4 regions of the Vibrio parahaemolyticus genome follow, and region 2 is predicted to be linked to each of the others. Evidence: predicted binding sites of a transcription regulator. Region 2 holds the regulator's gene; each other region holds the start of a gene.

Region 1 (5,779 bases), 250 kb from region 2:
TAGGTCAGGTGTGTAAGTGCTGTGAGGCATTGAGCTAACTGATACTAATTGCCCGTGAGGCTTAACCATACAACACCCAAGGGGTTTTGATGGACTCGAAGCAAGAACAGAATTGAATGTGTAGAGAACACAAAAACAGCTTTCCGAATTAAAGAATTTGCTTGGCGACCATAGCGTTTTGGACCCACCTGACTCCATTCCGAACTCAGAAGTGAAACGAAATAGCGCCGATGGTAGTGTGGGGTTTCCCCATGTGAGAGTAGGACATCGCCAGGCTTTAAATTTAGACTTAGGTCTAACCAGTGCGGAGCGGTAGTTCAGTTGGTTAGAATACCGGCCTGTCACGCCGGGGGTCGCGGGTTCGAGTCCCGTCCGCTCCGCCACTTATTTCGAAAACCTCGCTTTTGCGAGGTTTTTTTGAATCTACAATGTGATAAACTGTAGGTACAACAGGGGTGTAGCTCCAATTGGCAGAGCAGCGGATTCCAAATCCGCGTGTTGGGAGTTCGAATCTCTCCACCCCTGCCATATTTAAAGCCTCAGTCGAAAGACTGGGGCTTTTTTGTATCTGCGGCTCTGAGCTGAAGATATCTCTCCATACCGTTATTATACCATCTGGAAAATTAACTGGTTAGGTCTATCCATTTTTACGAATGCATTTTGGTGACTCTTTTGGAGCAATCCAAAAACCGATTTCATGCGTCGCAGACTTTGGAGATGATGTTGTGGTAATCAGTAAAAGATTGGTTGGCTAAATAGCGTGGTCTCAACCAACGCCATACTTGTTCGATGGGGTTTGGCTCTGGAGAATAGGGCGAAAGTTTGATGACACTGACATTTAAAGTCATTGGTAATTTCTTCTGTATGCCATCCTGCACCATCCATTACAACGACAGCGTGACGTCCCTCCTCCGTGACTGCCAATATTTGTTTTAAGTGCTCTATCATGATGTCTTTATTAACCCAGGGACAATGATAGCCTCACCAATTCCTTTTCTGGGACAGACTGAACCGAACAGATAAGCATACACAAATTGTTATTGCTTCACGGCTCTTGGGCGAGTTGCTTTTTCAACCCATAAGCGTGTTGTCGTGTTTTGAGCGGGAAGTTATCCATGAAAAGCCTATGTGGTTGAGCAGGTAATAGATAGAGTCAGGGCGGTAGTGCTTGCCAAATTTTTTCATGATATAAGCGTGGATATCGAAAACAGTCAGTCGTCCGCCTTGTGTATCATTGGTTTTATCTTTTATATCTTGACTCAATTGTTCTTTTTGCTCGGACGTTAAGAATGGTGGTCTTCCTGTTCTTGGCTTTTCTTGCAGTCCTTCCGGCCCTTCTTCAAAAAAGGTTTGAACCCACTTATTGATACTAGTTCGGCTTACCTTGAGAAACTTGACGATTTGTGTGCGTGAGTACCCATCTTTGAAATGAGCAAGGGCCAGCAGTCTCATTTTCATCTGAATGACCTCAATTAGTTCATAGTTTTACTTAGATTGGTATTAGGCGTGAGCTTCGCTCTGAGGGGAGTTTGATTGAGCTAAAGGAAGCTTTATTAACCGAGCGGGGAGGCTTCTAGATAATATTGTTGGTGAAGTCTTCGAATTTTAGAGTATAAAAAAGCAGTCCTAAGGCTGCTTTTTAAATATGGGGAGAATGGAATTAGGCTTCAGTTTGTTCTCTTTGTTCTGCTAAAGAGCTTTGAGCTAGCTTTTCATCTTCCATCTTTTTTTCTTCAGCTTTCGCCTTTTCAATCATTGGTGTAATGGTTGAACCTTGGATAAGGATAGAGAACACCACAACCGAATAGGTCATTACAAGGATGATCTCTTTTACATCGATCAGCTTGTCTTGAACGACCCAAATCCCTGATGGAATTGAAAGTGCCATTGCTAGCGCTAGGCCGCCACGTAGGCCACCCCAAGTTAGAATTTTTACAGACCACGAGTTATATTTTCTGTAACGTTTAAAGCCTATGTATGAGATAAAGACACTGAGATAGCGAGAGGCTAGCACCAGAGGGACTGCAATTGCCATCATTATCCAGTCTTCTTCATGGAATTTAAATAGCAGCATCGACATACCAATTAATAGGAATAGCACGCCGTTTAGGAACTCATCTACTAACTCCCAGAAGTGGTCTAGGTGGTCTTCACTCTCTTTAGAGAAGCCAATAAAGCGTGTCCAGTTACCGATCATAATTCCCGACACCACCATCGCAAGTGGGCCTGAAACATGAATGTACTCAGCAAATGCGTAACCTGCTGTAGGAACACCGATAGTAAGTAGTAGTTCCATTGAGTGATCGTCAGTAGCACTGATTAGGTAGTGGAATACTAAGCCCAATAGAAAGCCATAGACGATCCCGCCAATCGCTTCTTGGATGAAGAGTAGAGTGACGCTACCGACTGTTGGTGCTTCTGAGCCAAATGCAATGGTGAAAAGCGTGACGAAAATAACCAAGCCGAAGCCATCATTGAATAGTGACTCCCCTTCGATCTGTGTCGAGATACGTTTAGGTGCATCTAACTTTTTAACGATAGCTAGAACGGCAATCGGGTCGGTAGGCGAGATTAATGCGCCAAATAGCAAGCAGTAAACCAAATCAAACTGTATGCCGATCAGCATACAAAGGCCATAAAGAACAAAGCCGATGAAGAAGGTTGAGAACAAGGTTGCTCCAAGAGCCAATACCGTGATTTCCCACTTTTGATCTTTTAAGTTGGGTAGCTTGATGCCCAAGCCGCCAGCAAAAAGCAAAAATCCAAGGATGCCTTTCAACAAAAAGTCTTCAAAGTTAATCCTTGTTACCGTCTCGGTTGCAATCTCCGTAAGGTGAAACCAGTTGTTTTGACCGGCGATCAAAATAAGTAGAGAAAGAACCATTGAACCAGCTGTAATGGCGATGGTGGTTTGCATCTTTCCTATCTTGCTGTTTACAAAAGCAATTAGCATTGCAGCTGCGGATAGAAAACATAAAGTATGATAGACCGACATAGAGCCCTCTATTTGTAACATTTTATGAATGGAATTCTCGGCTGATGCTGTCTAAATAGCAAACATTTTTTCGGGTTTATTTTGCAAGTTAAGAAGGAGATAAAATAATCATTAAATCTCCATTTAGACGTCTAGACTCCTGAAGTTTGTGTGATAGGATGGAATCATAACTAAAGGAATGAGGCTGTACTGTGGGAAGCAAAGTAAGACAACAGATTGAAGCTCAATTGAAGCAACGTATCTTATTGATTGATGGTGGTATGGGCACCATGATCCAAGGGTACAAACTTGAAGAGCAAGATTACCGAGGAGAGCACTTTGCCAATTGGCACTGTGATCTAAAAGGCAACAACGACTTGTTGGTGCTAAGCCAGCCTCAACTAATTAAGGAAATCCATAGCGCTTACCTTGAAGCCGGCGCTGATATTCTAGAAACCAATACCTTTAACGCGACCACCATTGCGATGGCTGACTATGAGATGGAAAGCCTGAGTGAAGAGATTAACTTCGCCGCGGCAAAACTGGCTCGTGAAGTTGCCGATGAGTGGACGGCGAAAACGCCTGACAAACCTCGTTACGTTGCAGGTGTACTTGGTCCAACCAACCGAACGTGCTCTATCTCCCCTGATGTGAATGATCCCGGCTACCGCAATGTTTCTTTCGATGAGCTGGTTGAAGCGTATTCCGAGTCAACTCGAGCGTTAATCAGAGGTGGCGCTGATCTTATTTTGATCGAAACTATTTTTGATACATTGAATGCTAAGGCATGTGCCTTTGCTGTCGATTCTGTATTTGAAGAGCTTGGTGTTGCACTGCCTGTCATGATTTCCGGTACGATTACCGACGCTTCGGGGCGCACGTTATCAGGGCAAACCACGGAAGCATTTTACAACTCTCTACGTCATGTAAGGCCTTTATCTTTCGGTCTTAACTGTGCATTGGGGCCAGATGAACTGCGCCCATACGTGGAAGAGCTTTCTCGTATTTCTGAATCATTTGTTTCCGCGCACCCTAACGCAGGTTTGCCGAATGCTTTTGGAGAATATGACCTTTCTCCAGAAGACATGGCAGAGCATGTAAAAGAGTGGGCTAGCAGCGGCTTTTTAAATCTGATTGGTGGCTGTTGTGGTACAACGCCGGAGCATATTCGCCAAATGGCGCAGGCTGTTGAAGGTGTTACACCTCGCGCTTTGCCAGATTTGCCTGTTGCTTGTCGTCTCTCCGGATTAGAGCCATTAACGATTGAGAAAGAGACTTTATTCATCAATGTCGGTGAGCGAACTAACGTCACAGGTTCTGCTCGCTTTAAACGTTTGATCAAAGAAGAACAGTATGACGAAGCATTAGAAGTCGCGCGTCAGCAAGTTGAAAATGGTGCCCAAATCATCGACATCAACATGGATGAGGGGATGTTAGACGCACAGGCTTGTATGGTGCGTTTTCTAAACCTATGTGCCTCAGAACCAGAAATCTCCAAAGTGCCAATCATGGTCGACTCTTCCAAATGGGAAGTGATCGAAGCGGGTCTGAAATGCATTCAAGGTAAAGGCATTGTGAACTCTATCTCTTTGAAGGAAGGCAAAGAGAAATTTGTTGAGCAAGCTAAACTGATCCGTCGTTATGGTGCAGCTGTAATCGTCATGGCATTCGATGAGGTTGGTCAGGCAGAAACGCGCGCGCGCAAGCTAGAAATCTGTACAAATGCTTATCGTATTTTGGTAGACGAAGTTGGCTTCCCGCCAGAAGACATTATTTTTGACCCGAACATTTTTGCCGTCGCAACGGGTATTGATGAGCACAACAACTATGCTGTTGATTTTATTGAAGCTGTAGCGGACATCAAGCGCGATTTGCCACACGCGATGATTTCCGGTGGCGTGTCGAACGTGTCTTTCTCTTTCCGCGGTAATAACTACGTTCGTGAAGCTATCCATGCTGTGTTCCTCTATCACTGTTTTAAAAATGGTATGGATATGGGGATCGTAAACGCGGGGCAGCTCGAAATTTATGACAACGTTCCGGAAAAACTACGAGAAGCGGTAGAAGACGTTGTGCTTAACCGTCGAGATGACGCTACAGAAAGATTGTTGGATATCGCGGCTGAGTACGCAGATAAAGGCGTTGGCAAAGAAGAAGATGCCTCTGCGCTTGAGTGGCGAACTTGGCCTGTCGCAAAACGTTTAGAGCATGCGTTAGTTAAAGGGATCACAGAGTTCATCGTTGCAGACACTGAAGAAGCACGTGTGAATGCGGCAAAACCACTTGAAGTGATTGAAGGTCCTTTGATGGATGGCATGAACGTGGTGGGGGACCTATTTGGTGAAGGTAAGATGTTCTTACCTCAAGTCGTGAAATCAGCACGTGTGATGAAGCAAGCTGTCGCGCATTTAGAGCCTTTTATTAACGCCGAAAAGCAATCCGGTAGCAGTAACGGAAAAATTTTGTTGGCGACGGTGAAGGGTGACGTGCATGACATTGGCAAAAACATTGTGGGCGTTGTACTGCAGTGTAATAACTACGAGATCATCGATCTTGGCGTGATGGTACCGTGTGAAAAGATCTTAAAAGTCGCGCTAGAAGAGAACGTTGATATTATCGGTTTGTCAGGGTTGATTACCCCATCTCTGGATGAAATGGTTCATGTTGCTAAAGAGATGGAACGTCTCAATTTTGATCTTCCGCTTCTGATTGGTGGAGCTACCACATCCAAAGCGCACACCGCCGTTAAGATTGAGCAGAACTACAAAAATCCGGTGGTTTACGTAAACAATGCGTCGCGCGCAG
Region 2 (5,779 bases):
ATTGTCTTAAGCCTTGCAGTGCTTCATGCGCAATACGGCCATCTTTGTCTAAACCTTCCAGAAACTCGATCAAGCGATTAGTGGTCTTCCCCGCGGCGGATACCACCACCAGATCATTCTCGACAGAGTATTCTTTGAGAATATCGGCCACACGTAAGTAACATTCAGGGTTTGCTAAGCTGCTGCCACCAAATTTATGTAACTGACGTTGTACACTCATTTTTAGTTCTCCTATTACTGAGCAGCTTTTACAAAGGCTTGAGCGAGATCGGCAATCAGGTCTTGTGCATCTTCTAAACCCACAGACAGACGAAGCAGTTGATGCGACACGCCCGCTTCCGCTAACGCCTCTTCCCCCATGGCTCGATGCGTCATAGATGCGGGGTGACAAATCAAACTCTCCACGCCACCAAGCGACTCTGCAAGAGAAAACAGTTCGAGCTCTTTAACAAACACTTTAAGTTGCTCAAATGAGCCTGCAAATTCAAAGCTCAACATAGAACCAAAACCCGACTGCTGCTTTTTCGCGATTTCGTGACCAGGATGATCTGGCAAACTCGGATGGTAAATCTTCGCGACCAAAGCTTGCTGTTGTAGGTAGTTGAGTACGTGTTGAGAGCTTTCTTCGTGCACTCGCATACGGGCGCCTAAAGTGCGGATCCCACGCAACGTCATGTAACTATCGAAAGGCGTACCCGTGGCGCCAATACAGTTTCCCCACCATGCAAGTTCTTCTGCGTGCGCTTCTGTTTTGGTGATCACCACACCACCAATCACGTCCGAGTGGCCATTAATGTATTTTGTGGTTGAGTGGATAACAAAGTCAGCACCGAGATCCAAAGGCTTTTGGTACACCGGTGTCAAAAAGGTATTGTCGACCGCAACCAAAGCGCCCACTTGTTTGGCTTTTTCGCATACCGCTGCAATATCAACCACACGAACCAAAGGATTCGATGGAGTTTCTAACAAAATAAGCTTTGGCTTTTTCGCTAGTGCAGCCTCTAGAGCTTGCTCATCCGATTGATCAACGAACTGCACTTTGAAGTCGCCTTTGTTAGCTCGTGTATTGAACAAACGGTATGTGCCACCATAGCAATCATGCGGTGCAACAATCAGATCATCTGGCCCAAGAAAAGCCGATACCCACAAGTTAAGTGCGGAAGTACCGCAGTTAGTCACCACTGCGCCTTTGCCAGACTCTAACTCTGATAACGCACTCTCTAGCAAACCACGGTTTGGGTTACCTGAACGCGTGTAATCGTATTTAGGGACTTCACCAAAAGCAGGGAAACCATAGTTGGTTGAAAGGTAGATTGGTGGAACAACAGCGTGGTATTGGCTGTCTGATTCGATACCAGTGCGTACAGCAATGGTCGCAGGCTTGCGGGTGCTCATGGGTGTATCCTTTCACGGGTGATGACTTCTAAATAGGAATGCGCTATATCTAATTTGTCAGATCTATCTGAACAACACTCTTCCTTAACTGTTCTGTTCACTTTACTTGTCAAAAAATGAGACGTCAACACTTCTAGACGTCTATATGTCTTTGCTTGTGGCAGTAAATGCAGCTAAAATCAGCACCTATATTAATTTTCAACTTATTACATAAATGAAGGTGTGCAATGGCTGACTGGAATGGCGAATACATTAGCCCATATGCTGAGCACGGTAAAAAAAGCGAACAAGTAAAAAAAATTACCGTTTCTATCCCGCTAAAAGTTTTAAAAGTGCTGACTGATGAGCGTACTCGTCGTCAGATCAATAACTTACGCCATGCAACCAACAGCGAACTACTATGTGAAGCATTCCTGCACGCATATACAGGTCAGCCATTACCAACGGATGAAGACCTTCGTAAAGACAGACCGGATGACATTCCAACTGAAGCAAAAGCGTTAATGACGGCGATGGGTATCGAATTCGAAGCATTTGACGACGAATAATTGCTTACAAATTCATCCGCTTTAGGAGCTGCGCCGGGGGCAGTTTTTGGAGATATAAAAAATGGGACGTCAATGCGTCCCATTTTTGTGTTCAATGTGGCTGAGTAAATTACTCTGCCATGTAGTTTTCTGGCATCTCGATACGAGCAACACCGGAATCTACTGCCGCTTGAGCTACCGCTTTTGCTACGCGAGGTAGCAGACGTGGATCCATTGGCTTAGGAATGATGTAGTCGCTGCCAAATTCTAGCTTCTCAACACCTGCAGCTTTTAGTACCGATTCAGGCACAGGCTCTTTTGCCAATGCACGAATTGCGTCAACTGCTGCCAGCTTCATGTCGTCATTGATTTCACTCGCACGTACATCTAACGCACCACGGAAAATGAAAGGGAAACACAATACGTTGTTCACTTGGTTTGGATAATCACTGCGACCAGTACCCATAATTAAGTCATCACGCACTGCGTGTGCTAGCTCAGGTTTGATTTCAGGATCTGGGTTCGAACAAGCAAATACAACTGGCTTGTCAGCCATGAGTTTCAACGCTTCTGGTGGCAATAGATTTGGACCAGATACACCTAGGAATAGGTCTGCACCTTCGATCACATCTTCTAGTGTGCGCTTATCTGTATTGTTTGCGAACAGTTGCTTGTACTCATTCAGATCATCACGACGAGTATGGATCACCCCTTTGCGATCCAGCATGTAGATCTTCTCGCGCATTGCGCCACACTTGATAAGCAGCTCCATACACGCAACGGCTGCAGCACCAGCACCAAGACAAACAATAGTTGAATCTTCAAGCTTCTTACCCTGCAGCTCGATAGCATTGAGCATACCTGCAGCTGTCACGATAGCCGTACCATGTTGATCATCGTGGAATACTGGTACGTCACAACGCTCAATCAAACGCTTTTCAATTTCAAAACAGTCTGGTGCTTTGATGTCTTCAAGGTTGATACCACCGAAAGTGTCAGCAATGTTCGCAACCGTATCAACGAACTCGTCGATCGTGCGATGCTTCACTTCAATATCAATTGAATCAAGGCCAGCAAAACGCTTAAACAGTAACGCTTTACCTTCCATTACAGGCTTAGAGGCAAGTGGGCCAAGGTTACCTAGACCAAGAATAGCGGTACCGTTTGAAATAACCGCAACCATGTTGCCTTTCGCCGTGTACTTGTACACGTTGTCAGGGTTTTGTGCGATTTCACGTACAGGCTCAGCCACGCCAGGGCTGTATGCAAGAGCAAGGTCACCAGCAGTTTCTGCTGGTTTAGTTAATTCGACAGCGATTTTACCTGGGGTTGGGTAAGCATGGTAATCCAGAGCTTTTTGGCGATGTTCTTCTTCTGGGGTGGCTGCTTGGCGATTGTCTTCAGACATGGATCGTTTCTCTTTGTTATTTTTAGGTAAGGGGGGCATAAATTCTAAAGGATAGAAATCAATCTTCATAGGTAAGATTGCGAGCAATATCCTTAAAAAGCCGATAATAAAAGAGATTAGACCAGATAAATGTGTTAAGCACCTGATTTTCTGGTCAGGTGCTCTTTTTATGATATGAATTCTTTTTGAACAATGCGTCAGTATGTTCGTTACTCTTCATCGACATACTGAGCTTGAAGGTAGTTTTCAATGCCTGACATTTCAATCAAGCCAAGTTGGGTCTCAAGCCAGTCCACATGCTCTTCTTCATCTTCGAGAATATCTTGAAATAAATCACGCGAAACATAGTCGCGAATATCTTCGGCATAGGCAATCGCATCTTTTAGATCAGGAATGGCCGCCATCTCCAGTTTAAGGTCGCATTCGAGCATTTCCTTAGTATCTTCACCAATCATTAGCTTTCCAAGATCTTGAAGGTTCGGTAATCCCTCCAAGAACAAGATCCGCTCGATAAGGTGGTCAGCATGCTTCATTTCATCAATCGACTCGTGGTATTCCTTATCGGCAAGGTGCTTTAACCCCCAGTCTTTATACATACGAGCATGAAGAAAATATTGATTGATAGCGATGAGCTCGTTACCGAGCACTTTATTGAGATGTTGGATGATGATTGGATCGCCTTTCATGACAAAGCCCTCCTATTTGGCTTCTATTAACTTTAGAAGCAAATGAGAAGGTGTCAAAGAGACCAAGTAATCCTCAAAAAGCAATGAGGTAGTTAACTGGCTTGTCTTAATTCTGTGTAATGTGTTTCTGCTAGGATTTCTTTCGCCTGCTTAATGCACTTACCACACTGGCTCCCTAAAGCAGTGCATCTCTTAATGCCTCGAATATCAGTTACACCTTCATCTATCGCCAACTTCCTAATTTTTTTGTCGGAGACGCCATGGCAAAGACAAACGTACATATAAAAACCTTTCTAATAAAAACCGAAGACAAGAATATAAACGGGAATGGTTCTTGTTACCACTCGTATTGAGGGCGTATTGAGAACATTTCGTTATATAGGTTTTTGTTGGGAAAGAGAGGATCAATCACTTATGAGGGAACTACGAATCAGAAAAAACATACTTCAAGTAAGAGGTTGTTTTTTAAAAACAAGAAGGGAGCACCTTCAGTTTGTGCTTATAACTAAATAAAAAACAAATACGAAAAAGGGAAGCCGAAGCCTCCCTTTTCTTGATGCGCTTTCTTCAAAAAGAAGAAGAGTGCAAGATTTCGTTTAATTCGTTAAGAATTATTCGAAGATCTTAGCAACAACACCAGCACCTACTGTACGGCCACCTTCACGGATAGCGAAACGTAGACCTTCGTCCATTGCGATTGGTGCGATTAGCTCAACAACCATTTGGATGTTGTCGCCTGGCATTACCATTTCTACGCCTTCTGGTAGAGAGATATCGCCAGTTACGTCAGTTGTACGGAAGTAGAACTGTGGACGGTAACCTTTGAAGAAAGGAGTGTGACGACCGCCTTCTTCTTTAGATAGTACGTATACTTCTGATTCGAACTTAGTGTGTGGAGTGATTGAACCAGGCTTAGCTAGTACTTGACCACGTTCAACTTCGTCACGCTTAGTACCACGTAGAAGTGCACCAACGTTCTCACCTGCACGGCCTTCGTCTAGAAGCTTACGGAACATCTCTACACCAGTACATGTTGTAGTAGTTGTATCCTTGATACCTACGATAGCAACTTCGTCACCAACTGTTAGGATACCACGCTCGATACGGCCAGTTACTACTGTACCACGACCTTGGATTGAGAATACGTCTTCGATAGGCATTAGGAATGGCTGATCTACCGCACGCTCTGGCTCAGGGATGTAAGTATCTAGAGCTTCAGCTAGTTCAACGATTTTCGCTTCCCACTGCTCTTCGCCGTTTAGTGCGCCTAGTGCAGAACCTTGGATAACTGGTAGGTCATCACCTGGGAAATCGTATTCAGATAGAAGTTCACGAACTTCCATTTCTACTAGTTCTAGTAGCTCTTCATCGTCAACCATGTCACATTTGTTCATGAATACGATGATGTATGGGATACCAACCTGACGGCCTAGTAGGATGTGCTCACGAGTTTGTGGCATTGGGCCATCTGTCGCAGCAACAACTAGGATACCACCGTCCATCTGTGCAGCACCAGTGATCATGTTTTTAACGTAGTCAGCGTGTCCTGGACAGTCAACGTGTGCGTAGTGACGGCTTGGAGTGTCGTACTCTACGTGAGAAGTTGCGATTGTGATACCGCGCTCACGCTCTTCTGGAGCGTTATCGATAGATGCGAAGTCTTTCGCTTCACCGCCGTACACTTTAGCTAGAGTAGTACAGATAGCAGCAGTTAGAGTTGTTTTACCGTGGTCAACGTGGCCGATAGTACCAACGTTAACGTG
Region 3 (5,779 bases), 2.4 Mb from region 2:
CGCCCATGGTTGAGCGATCCATAGAACCCGCATACAGGTAAACAGAGTGAACGGCAGGCACATCATGAATCGCGTTCCATGCCGCACTGTCTGCTTCGCAAGCTTGGTATTGCACGTTACTTACTGTGCCAGCGATATGGCCTGAATCTGATGCGTTCACCAAACTTACGGCATTCGAGTTCATGTTCATATGATCTTGGCCGACTGGATCCGCCAGACCTTTACGCAAATCAAACTCTACAACGTAGCTATTGTGCCCAGTATGAACTTTTACATACTGACCTTTTTGGGAAAACTTCAAGCGACCCTGATCGCTGGTATCGGGCTTAAAGCCAAAGCAGCTACCACGACTTGGAACAACAAGACCTTTTACTGAGCCATCAGTTTTTTCGACATACGATAGAGACGTATCATTCAACTGTCGGCCATCTTTCGCGTAAACGCACATGGCGTAATCACCCGGAGCAATTTGTTGTTCGCTAATGATGGTTTTGGCATTTTTTCCTTGGTATTCCATCAAATCAACTTGATGTAGAGCGCCGTTCTCGCTTGCGTCTAGCAGAATGTGATTGCCAGTTTGCTCGCCCGTTTCTGGGTCAAAGGGAATTAAAACCACGTCTTTAAATGCTAAGACCACTTTGTTGGCGTCATCCACAGGTGCATCTGAGACACCAAGAGAAAACGTAGCGGATTCTGTATTTGATGAAGAGTCGTCGCCACCGCAGCCAGTCAGTAGCAGACCGCCTGAGATAGCAAGTAGAGGATAAGTGTATTTTTTCATATTGACCTCTTGTGTTTACACTGCCGATAAACATCGAAGATTAGTCTCAGAGTCGAGACGAAATGTCATTGCTTAGTAATGACGGGGTCAATGTAAAAAAGGGAAATTCATAATGTGATATGGATTCCTAAAAAGCTATTTTTAAATCTATTGCTCAAGTGTAGCTGCGAAGCAGTAACTCCATTAACTTCGGCTCTACTTAGCTAAACAACGTGGTTGCTTAGTAACCACTTTCCCCATTTATACAAGCGCTTTTTTATAAAACTAAGTTCTTATTCGTAGTGAAATGAAGTTGATAATAATCAAAATAGATAGGTGATGAGGGGCGTAACGTAAGGTCGAATATTGCTAGAAGGAATTAGTATGATGGCATACAAATTTTTTATTCGAGAGCTACTAGGATTAGCGATCGTGGTTTCAGTTGTTTTTGGTGTACTTGGCGTGATGCTCGATCTTTTCGCGCTTACGGCGCTGTGGGAACATCAAGATGCAATTGCTCAGATCTTTTTTCATGAGTCGTTTTATTTCATTGCATTCTTAATCCCGCCATTTTTCCTATGGAAGATCATTAATCGTTCTGATTTGGTTACCGCCGCACAAAACTATATCGCGCTAAAGTTAGAAGCAGAAAGTCGATAATCTAACTCAAAGTACGATTGATACCATTTGATATGACAGAGGCTCATGCTTTGTTTCATGAGCCTCTGTCATTTTGTCTCTCTGAGCAAGCAAGATAGCTTGCTCAAGGATTAATTCTTACTTAAAAGGCTGGTTCAATCGTTCCTTTGAAAGTGCTATTAAGGAAGTCGCGAATTTCTTGGGATTGGTAAATAGAGACGAACTTCTTGTAAGCCTCGTTGTTTCTGTCGGCTTCACGAGTCGCAATAACCATAACAGCGAGAGGTGCGTCTTTGGACTCTAGGAAAATACTTTGCTTCTTAGGGTCTAAGCCTGAAGACATCACGTAATTCATCGTAATAGCTGCGGCATCAACGTCATCCAGCGTTCTTGGCAGCTGCGCCGCATCCACCTCAACGAACTCCAGTTCTTTTTGATTGCTCTTAATATCGGTTAACGCGGCTTTATGGCCAACACCTGGTTTAAGCTCAATCAAGCCCGCATCAGCGAGTAGTAACAGCCCTCGGCCTCCATTAGTTGGGTCGTTTGGAATGGCAATTCTGGCACGGTTTGGTAACTCTTCTAACGAACGGTATTTATTGGAATAAATACCCATGCGCATCAAGATAGATTGGCCAATTGAAACGAGCTGAGAGTTATGACTGCTGTTGAAGTTATCCAAAAAAGGTTGGTGTTGGTAGCTGTTAATATCGATGCTACCGTCACTCAGCGCGGCGTTAGGTGTCACGTAATCAGAGAACTCGATGACTTCAACATTTAGCCCTTGCTTTGCCGCTTCTTTCGCTACTGCTTCAACTACTTGTGCATGTGGCCCAACCGTAGCTCCGACTTTGATTACTGAATTATCTTTTTCTCCGCAGGCACTTAAGCTGAGCGCAGCAGCGAGAACCCAAGACAACTTTTTGATGTGACCTAAATTTGTCATCGTAACTCCATTTTATATTTAGACGTCCATACGGCTATCCTATCAGGAATATATAAACGGTCAACGACTAAAACATTGAGGGATCATTTGGAGGTCACAAGGGCTGTAGAGCACAAATGTTATTGAGCAGATGGTTGAGAAAGTTGATGGGGTTTAAGCAAGGGAATTTACAAGGGGGATAAGAAGATGAGCTCAGGTGCCAACGGTGTACCCATAGCAACACTTAAAACCATCAGATACAAAAAAGGCGTAGTAGGTACTAACCTGCTACGCCTTTCGAAATTTGGTGGCCCCTCCCAGACTTGAACTGGGGACCAATCGATTATGAGTCGACTGCTCTAACCACTGAGCTAAGGGGCCTTAATAGGTCAACGATTATAGGGGAAGCGTTGCAAGGTGTCTAGATAGCAACTAGGGCAATTGCGCTTAGTTTTTATCCACTTAGAACCAGTGATAATAAAAAAGGTGACCTAAGGTCACCTTTTTTGTCCAACGCTTTATTATTCGTCGAGGAAGCTGCGCAGAGTTTCTGAGCGGCTAGGGTGACGAAGTTTACGTAGAGCTTTTGCTTCGATCTGACGGATACGTTCACGAGTAACGTCGAACTGTTTACCAACTTCTTCTAGAGTGTGGTCAGTGTTCATGTCGATACCAAAGCGCATACGAAGTACTTTCGCTTCACGTGGCGTTAGGCCTGCAAGTACATCTTTTGTAGCCATTTTCAGGCTTGTTGCTGTTGCAGAGTCTAGCGGTAGTTCTAGTGTTGTATCTTCGATGAAATCACCTAGATGCGAATCTTCGTCGTCACCGATTGGTGTCTCCATTGAGATTGGCTCTTTAGCGATCTTCAGTACTTTACGGATCTTGTCTTCTGGCATTTGCATACGCTCTGCCAGTTCTTCCGGTAGAGGCTCACGACCCATCTCTTGTAGCATTTGACGAGAGATACGGTTTAGCTTGTTGATCGTTTCGATCATATGTACCGGGATACGAATCGTACGTGCTTGGTCCGCGATTGAACGAGTGATTGCCTGACGGATCCACCACGTTGCGTAAGTCGAGAACTTGTAACCACGACGGTATTCAAACTTATCTACCGCTTTCATCAGACCGATGTTACCTTCTTGGATTAGATCCAAGAACTGTAGGCCACGGTTGGTGTATTTCTTCGCGATAGAAATTACAAGACGTAAGTTCGCTTCAACCATCTCTTTCTTCGCACGGCGTGCTTTCGCTTCACCGATAGACATGCGACGGCTGATGTCTTTAATGTTTTGTACGTTTAGAGATGTCTCTTCTTCAATCATTTTTAACTTAGCGATTGAACGACGGATCTCTTCTTCGTTACGTTTGATTTTCTCAGCGTATGGCTTGTCAGATGCTAGGATCTCGTCTAGCCATGCATCACTTGATTCGTTACCAGTGAATAGGGCAATAAACGATTTCTTCGGCATTTTGCCGTATTCAACCACAGACTTCATGATCAAACGTTCTTGAGTACGAACGCGATCCATTGCTGTACGAAGTTCGTTCACTAGGTGGTCGAACTGTTTTGGTGTTAGACGGAATTCTTTGAATACGTCTAGCATCATTTCGTTAGCAACGGTTGCTTTCGGGCTGTCGTAGCCGTACTCATTGATCGCTAGCTGAAGATTTTGGTATGTGCTGCGTAGCTGGTTGAATTTCTCAAGCGCTAGCTCTGGGTCAATACCTACATCTTCTTCCGAATCATCTGAATCGTCATCGCTTTCTTCATCATCTTCTAGGTCTTCTTCGTCTTCCTCTTCTAATTGAGTTTCAGACAGTTCAGAACCGATGTGAGTCGCGGTTGGCGCTGCTGTATCGTCAGCGTCAGGATCTACAAAGCCAGAGATTAAATCAGTCAGACGAAGTTCTTCTGCCTGAACCTTATCAAATTGCTCTAGGATGTAAGGAATAGTGCCAGGGTATTCAGCAACAGACGATTGAACTTGGTTAATACCTTCTTCAATGCGTTTTGCGATGTCGATTTCGCCTTCGCGAGTCAGCAGCTCTACAGTACCCATTTCACGCATGTACATGCGAACTGGGTCTGTTGTACGACCAATTTCACTTTCTACGCTAGAAAGTGCTGCTGCTGCAGCTTCAGCTGCATCTTCATCGGTAATGTTTGTGTCATCGTTCAGTGCTAGATCATCAGCATCAGGAGCAGTTTCTACTACCTTGATACCCATGTCGTTAATCATCTGAATGATGTCTTCTACCTGTTCTGAATCTACGATTTCAGCAGGTAGGTGGTCATTTACTTCGGCGTAGGTCAGATAGCCTTGCTCCTTGCCTTTAATAACAAGTAACTTTAGCTGTGACTGCGGATTTTGATCCATAGACGGTATCCAACTTCGTAATCTGGTGAAGGAATCAGTATGCGAAATGCAAACCACTTACTATAACAAATTAAATTGTTGCTGACTAATTAAACAGGGTTACGCTTTTAAATCTAGCATAAGTGCTAGCAGCTCCCTTTTCTCTTCGGCTGATAAACCGACACTTCTTGCTTTGGCCTGCAGGTTTTCAATTTGCTTTTCTACGCACTGGGCAATAATTTTATCCAGTGAGTCTAAAAATATTTCTTCTTGGTTGTCTTCGTCGAGCGGAATATCCCAGCTCGCAAGACGAGACAGAAGTGCCTCATTCTGGCTGTTGCGCCAGTGCTCTAATAATTGGCCTGTGTTGATATGGGGATGCGCCTGGCATTTATCAAGTACATCTGCAAATAAACTTAGGCCTGGTATGGATAAGTCTCTCACTGAGGAAAGGTCCGGTACCATTTGAGCATAGCTCGGATTTTGAATAAGTAGAGCAATAACCTCACGCATAGGAGTTCGTTTGATCTCTTTGTGCGGTTGAGGTCGAGTTTCACTTATCTTTTTACGAGGCTGACGTAGGCGGTTATCAAACCCCGTGCGCTCATCCAATAGTTTTTCGAGCAACTCCTGAAAGTATGGGTCAGGAATCTTGTCAATCAAGGCGCTAGCGTATGCTCTCAACGCAGACTTACCTTCGTTGTTACCCAAATTAATTTGGTGTAACTCAATCAAATTGTCAAAAAGGTAGCTCGATAGTGGTGTCGCTTGTTCTATTTGTTGCTCGAACGCTGCTTTGCCGTATTTACGAACGTAGCTATCTGGGTCTTCCCCATCAGGTAAGAATAAGAACTTCAATGTGTTCCCGGTTTTGAGGAATTGAAGTGCGTTTTCTAACGCTCGCCATGCCGCTTCTTTACCAGCTCGGTCGCCATCGTAACAACACACCACGGTATTGGTTTGGCGGAACAACATTTGAATATGATCGCCCGTTGTCGAGGTGCCTAGCGACGCGACGGAATAATCTACGCCGTATTGAGCCAGAGCGACAACGTCCATATAGCCTTCAACCACCAAAATTTGCGCTGGTTC
Region 4 (5,779 bases), 2.1 Mb from region 2:
AGAAAGCACGTAAGTGTCCGAAGTGTGGTGGAGAATGGCTGCTTGATGAGCCATTACATGACATCTTCTATTTTAAGTGCGACTCGTGCCGAATTGTTTCGAACATCTCTTGGGATCATATTAAATAGGTTCTCACCTGACGTAACTTGATAGATTGAGAAAGACTAAAAAGGGCTGATGTTTTCACATCAGCCCTTTTGTTTTCGAATAGTTCGGTTTTAGAAAAGCGGGATTACCAACCTTTCACTACGCCGCCTTTGAATAGTTTTTTCGCTGCTTCGTAAACTTCTTCAGTTTGGTAAGCTTTTACGAAGTTTTGTACGTTTTGAGCATTAACGTTCTCTTCACGCGCTACGATTAGGTTTACGTATGGAGATTCTTTATCTTCAACAAACACACCATCACGCTCTGGAGACAGGTCGATAGAGCTTGCGTAAGTGGTGTTAATGATAGACAGCGTTACGTCATCCAGAGAGCGAGGAAGTTGCGGTGCTTCTAGCTCAATGATTTCAATGTTCTTAGGGTTGCCTACGATGTCACGTACTGTAGCGAGTAGACCAACGCCATCACGTAGAGTGATCAAACCTTGTTGCTCAAGAAGCAGTAGTGAGCGACCTAGGTTGGTTGGATCGTTTGGAACCGCGATGCGTGCGCCATCTTGAATTTCATCCACAGATTTTACTTGCTTTGAGTACCCTGCGATTGGGTAAACAAACGAGTTACCTGCGATAGCCAGTTTGTAGCCGCGATCTTTAACTTGTTGATCTAGGTAAGGTTTGTGTTGGAAAGCGTTCGCATCTACAGAGCCGTCATCTAGCGCAGCGTTTGGTGTTACGTAGTCCGTGAACGTAACCAGTTCAACGTCTAGGTTGTACTTTTCTTTCGCTACTTTTGCCGCTACTTCAGCAACTTGCGCTTCAGCACCTGCAATTACGCCAACTTTTACCTTGTTTACGTCCACTTCTTTATCGCCACAACCCGCTAGAACAAGAGCAGAAGCAGCAGTTGCTACAGTCAAAAGACCTTTAAGGCTAAATTTCATGTTTATCTCCTTATAATATGTATTTTCAATGCTTATCGGTGGTCTACACGGCGCACCACTGCGTCACCGATAGACTGAATAATTTGTACTAGAACAATCAACATCACAACGGTTACTGCCATGATAGTAATGTCGTAACGGTGGAAGCCGTATCGGATGGCTACGTCACCGAGGCCGCCGCCGCCCACCGTTCCTGCCATCGCAGAGTAGCTCACTAATGTCACTAGAGTAATCGTCACTGAGTTAACAATAGTCGGCATTGCTTCTGGTAGGAGAACTTTTGTGATGATTTGCGTTGGTGTTGCACCCATGGATTGCGCAGCCTCAACCAAGCCAGTTGGTACTTCCAGCAATGCCCCTTCAATAAGACGAGCGACAAACGGAATCGCACCAATAGTCAGCGGAACGATTGCCGCAGTTGTACCAATGAAAGTGCCCACTAACATCTTAGTTACTGGAATGATCGCAACCATCAAAACAAGGAAAGGAACTGAGCGCCCAACGTTAACCACTGCACCAAGAATTCCGTTCAGTTTGGTGTTTTCTAGTAAGCCGCCTTTCTTAGTAATATGCAGAATCACTCCCAATGGAATGCCGACCGCAAAACCAACTACGCCCGCAACCGCGACCATGTAGATGGTTTCCCACGTAGCACCTAAAAGTAGTTTGCTGTTTAAACTTAGCCATTCAAAAATCGTATTAAAGGACATAACCAAGTACCTCTACTTTTACGTTGTTCTCGCGCAGATATTCAATTGCTGCACTGTCGTCTTGTTCATTACCAAACAGCTCTGCGACCATCATGCCGAACTTCACGCCGCCAGCGTAATCAAGATCGGAACTCAGAATGCTGACGTCGATGTTGTACTTACGCGAAATCTGCGACATCAACGGTGCATCTACGGTTGCGCCAGTAAATTCCATACGGACAAGAGGGTAGCTGCCTTCAACGCGATTTGGTTGCAAACGCGCTTGGTAATCTTCTGGAATGGAAAGATCCAATGTGGAACGAATGAACTCGTGAGCCAGTTCCGTTTTAGGGTGCGCAAAAATATCGCCAACCGTGCCTTTCTCAACCAATTCACCACCACCGATGATCGCCACTTCGTGACAGATGCTTTTTACCACTTCCATTTCGTGGGTGATCAGTAGAATCGTGATGTTGAGTTTGCGGTTGATTTCTTTTAATAGCTCAAGGATGGATTGAGTTGTTGCAGGATCCAGTGCGCTGGTGGCTTCGTCACACAACAGTACGCTTGGGTCGGATGCCAATGCACGAGCAATAGCCACACGTTGTTTTTGACCGCCACTTAGGTTGGACGGATAGCTTTCGTGCTTGTCCGCTAAGCCAACGAGCTTTAGCAACTCAGTCACTTTTGTTGTGATTTGCGATTTGTCTTTGCCAGCCAGTTCCAGTGGTAGAGCCACGTTATCAAACACAGTACGAGACGAAAGCAGATTGAAGTGCTGGAAGATCATGCCAATGTTGCGGCGCGTTTCAACCAACTGCTTTTTGCTGAGTGTTGTTAAATCAACGCCATCAACGATGATGGATCCAGAGCTTGGTGCTTCTAGCATGTTTACACAGCGGATCAGAGTACTTTTACCAGCGCCTGATGAACCGATAACACCGAAGATGGTGCCCTTGGCGATGTGTAGGTTAATGTCTTTCAGGGCAAGGATTTCCTTACTGCCTTGGTAGAACACTTTATTGACGTTTTTTATTTCTATCATGTTTCAACCTGCCCAGAGATAAGGGGAACTTCGCTGTCAAAAACGGCCTTTGACAGAACTTAATTTTGAGCTTTATCTCAATTCTCAGTTGATGCTATGGGTTAACCAGAATGAAGTCAATAGATATTTTTACGTCTAGACGTCTAAATGTATGGATGTTCTGTTTTGGAAAGAAAGAGGCGTAGATAACAACAAGAAGATGAGCGGAGGGGCACCCTCAGATTTACCGATTCTTGCCCAACAAATCAACCGTTTTGTCGAGGCCTAGAACGAATTAGATAGTGTTGAAGTTTATAAGGTATGTAATAATCTGATTAAACCGAGTTAATAGAGAAATACGTTTTGGCAAAACCTGCTGTTTTTATCGATCGTGACGGCGTGATCAACGTTGACCACGGCTACGTTCATGACGAACATGATTTTGAGTACATTGACGGTGTGTTTGAAGCGACAAAAGCGCTGAAAGATAAAGGTTACCTGTTGGTGCTTGTAACGAATCAATCGGGCATCGCGCGCGGTAAATTCAGTGAAGACCGTTTCTTGTCTCTGACACAATGGATGGACTGGAACTTCGTTGATAATGGCGTTGAGTTTGATGGTTTTTACTATTGTCCACATCATCCTGAGCATGGCATCGGTGACTACAAGCAAGATTGTGATTGCCGCAAACCTAAACCTGGTATGTTTATCTCTGCTCGCGACTTCTTGAAAATCGACATGGAAAAATCTGTGATGATTGGTGATAAAGCCGAAGACATGATGGCAGCAGAAGCCGCAGGTGTTGGCACTAAGATTCTGGTTCGCACAGGTAAGCCAATCACCGAGCAAGGTGAAGCATTAGCTACAGTAGTGCTCGATAGCATTGCAGATGTGCCAGCGTATTTACAAAAATAACACCACAATTTGCATGTTTAAGGGAAGCGTTTGCTTCCCTTTTCTTTTATTGCTGTTAAAGTTCAGTCACCTAAGCATTCATCCATTCTAGTTTGATCACTTATGAGCAAAAAACTCACCATTCTTGATATCGCGAAATTGGCAGGCGTTGGCAAATCAACAGTAAGCCGTGTGCTTACCAATGATCCAAAAGTGAAACCTCAAACGCGAGAGAAAGTAGAGCAAATCATTCGTGAATCTGGCTATGTACCGTCCAAATCTGCGCAATCAATGCGTGGCGGTAGCCAAAAAGTCATTGGAGTTATTATCTCCCGTCTGGACTCACCATCCGAAAATCGCGCAGTTGGTACAATGCTCAATGCATTGTATTCCGCTGGCTATGACGCGGTGATCATGGAAAGCCAGTTTGATCGCGACAAAACCAACGAACACCTAAACGTGCTTAAGCGTCGCAATGTGGATGGCGTGATTGTGTTTGGCTTTACTGGGTGCGATGAGCAAGCCTTAGCCGAGTGGGGAAATCGCATTGTGGTGATTGCGATGGATACCAATAACGTCTCTTCCATCAATTATGATAACCAAGGCGTGATAGACATGGCTTTGTCTCATCTTGAGCAGCAAGCTTTATCTCGCATTGCTTACATTGGTGTTGATCCTGAAGACAAAACCACAGGCTTGGCGCGTTTAAATGCTTATAAAGCTTGGTGTCAACGCAAACAACTCACACCTTGTTTCCAAACCGGTAAGCTTAGCCATGAAAGTGCTTATCAGTTGGTGGATCACGTTCTAAAAGCAGACACGCAAGCCATTGTGTGTGCCAGCGATACCATTGCATTGGGCGTAATTAAGCGTCTTCAAGAGTTAGGCCGTGAAGACGTGGTCGTGACAGGCGTGGGTGGTAACGAGTTGCTTTCTTTCCTTTTCCCTAACGTATTTAGTGTTGACCCAGGTTATACCCTTGCGGGTGAAAAGTCCGCTAAGATGCTGATTAATCAATTAAATGGCGATGAAGAAGTCGTTCACTTCACTCAACATCCTGTTTGCCGTTAACCCGTTCTAAAACGATCTGCTCTAAAATTATACTGTGATCATTCTCAATTAATGGGACTGTTCCCATTTTGTTTTTTGTCTTTGGGTGGCAATATTAAAATTAAGAAATGGGAATGTTCCCATTTATAAAAATAAAATGATGAATCGAATGTATCCAATACAGGGTGGACAAAGTTATGAGTAAGATTGCGCGTAAAGACGTGGAGCGTCTTATTGAGCTGGTCGGGGGGCCGGACAATATTGCCAGTGTAAGCCACTGTTTAACTCGCTTACGTTTTGTTCTAAATGATACCGACAAAGCGGACACGAAACAGTTAGAAGCCTTGCGTATGGTGAAAGGCTGTTTTACCAACGCAGGTCAATTCCAAGTCGTCATCGGCACTGAAGTTGATGAGGTTTACAAAGTTCTGATCGAGCTAAGCGGTAAAAGTGAAGCGAGCAAAGACGAATCCAAGAACGCTGCTCGTCAAAACATGAATATTGTTGAGCGCGGTATTTCCCACCTTGCAGAAATCTTTGTACCGTTGCTGCCTGCGATCATCACTGGTGGTCTGATCCTTGGTTTCCGTAATGTGATTGGCGACATCAAAATGTTTGATGGTCAAACCCTAACGGAAATCAGTCAGTTTTGGGCGACTGTTCACTCATTCCTATGGTTAATTGGTGAAGCGATTTTCTTCTTCCTACCCGTTGGTGTGTGTTGGTCGACCGTGAAAAAGCTCGGTGGTACACCGATTCTGGGTATTACGCTCGGTGTGACGTTGGTTTCGCCGCAGTTAATGAACGCGTACTTGATCGGTAAACAAGCACCAGAAGTCTGGGATTTCGGATTGTTTGTGATTGAGAAAGTGGGCTATCAGGCGCAGGTGATTCCAGCGATGTTAGCGGGTATGGCACTGGCGTTTATCGAAACGCACTTAAAACGCATCATCCCATCTTATCTATACCTTGTGGTCGTGCCGTTTGTTTCTCTCATTGCCTCGGTGATTTTAGCGCACTCGATCATTGGTCCATTTGGTCGCATGTTGGGTGATGGCGTGGCATTCGCAGCAAAAGCGG

The links. Region 2 encodes MetJ, which represses methionine synthesis genes. Its sites were predicted from a motif close to TTAGACNTNTANANGTCTAA; they were not measured.
Positions count from the first base shown of each region.
Region 1: metH (methionine synthase) is a predicted target of MetJ. The motif match lies at 3,119-3,138, and genes of this name have one in related genera.
Region 3: DYB02_RS03150 (MetQ/NlpA family ABC transporter substrate-binding protein) is a predicted target of MetJ. The motif match lies at 2,364-2,383, and genes of this name have one in related genera.
Region 4: metN (methionine ABC transporter ATP-binding protein MetN) is a predicted target of MetJ. The motif match lies at 2,904-2,923, and genes of this name have one in related genera.

Region 1 covers NZ_UHIL01000001.1:3,268,126-3,273,904, reverse strand. Annotated here, with positions in the region: rRNA gene DYB02_RS16730 (23S ribosomal RNA) at 1-69, shown strand, start outside; rRNA gene rrf (5S ribosomal RNA) at 161-276, shown strand; tRNA gene DYB02_RS16720 (tRNA-Asp) at 307-383, shown strand; tRNA gene DYB02_RS16715 (tRNA-Trp) at 452-528, shown strand; partial or broken gene DYB02_RS26130 (transposase) at 699-1,458, opposite strand; gene DYB02_RS16700 (cation:proton antiporter) at 1,661-2,995, opposite strand; gene metH (methionine synthase) at 3,187-5,779, shown strand, end outside.
Region 2 covers NZ_UHIL01000001.1:3,016,287-3,022,065, forward strand. Annotated here, with positions in the region: gene DYB02_RS15430 (bifunctional aspartate kinase/homoserine dehydrogenase II) at 1-220, opposite strand, end outside; gene DYB02_RS15435 (O-succinylhomoserine (thiol)-lyase) at 235-1,395, opposite strand; gene metJ (met regulon transcriptional regulator MetJ) at 1,623-1,943, shown strand; gene DYB02_RS15445 (malic enzyme-like NAD(P)-binding protein) at 2,053-3,330, opposite strand; gene bfr (bacterioferritin) at 3,540-4,016, opposite strand; gene DYB02_RS15455 ((2Fe-2S)-binding protein) at 4,109-4,297, opposite strand; gene tuf (elongation factor Tu) at 4,628-5,779, opposite strand, start outside.
Region 3 covers NZ_UHIL01000001.1:593,185-598,963, forward strand. Annotated here, with positions in the region: gene DYB02_RS03140 (DUF4382 domain-containing protein) at 1-781, opposite strand, end outside; gene DYB02_RS03145 (hypothetical protein) at 1,148-1,420, shown strand; gene DYB02_RS03150 (MetQ/NlpA family ABC transporter substrate-binding protein) at 1,542-2,345, opposite strand; tRNA gene DYB02_RS03155 (tRNA-Ile) at 2,630-2,705, opposite strand; gene rpoD (RNA polymerase sigma factor RpoD) at 2,846-4,708, opposite strand; gene dnaG (DNA primase) at 4,808-5,779, opposite strand, start outside.
Region 4 covers NZ_UHIL01000001.1:933,581-939,359, forward strand. Annotated here, with positions in the region: gene DYB02_RS04720 (Zn-ribbon-containing protein) at 1-128, shown strand, start outside; gene DYB02_RS04725 (MetQ/NlpA family lipoprotein) at 233-1,042, opposite strand; gene DYB02_RS04730 (methionine ABC transporter permease) at 1,075-1,752, opposite strand; gene metN (methionine ABC transporter ATP-binding protein MetN) at 1,742-2,776, opposite strand; gene gmhB (D-glycero-beta-D-manno-heptose 1,7-bisphosphate 7-phosphatase) at 3,119-3,670, shown strand; gene treR (trehalose operon repressor TreR) at 3,773-4,720, shown strand; gene treB (PTS trehalose transporter subunit IIBC) at 4,897-5,779, shown strand, end outside.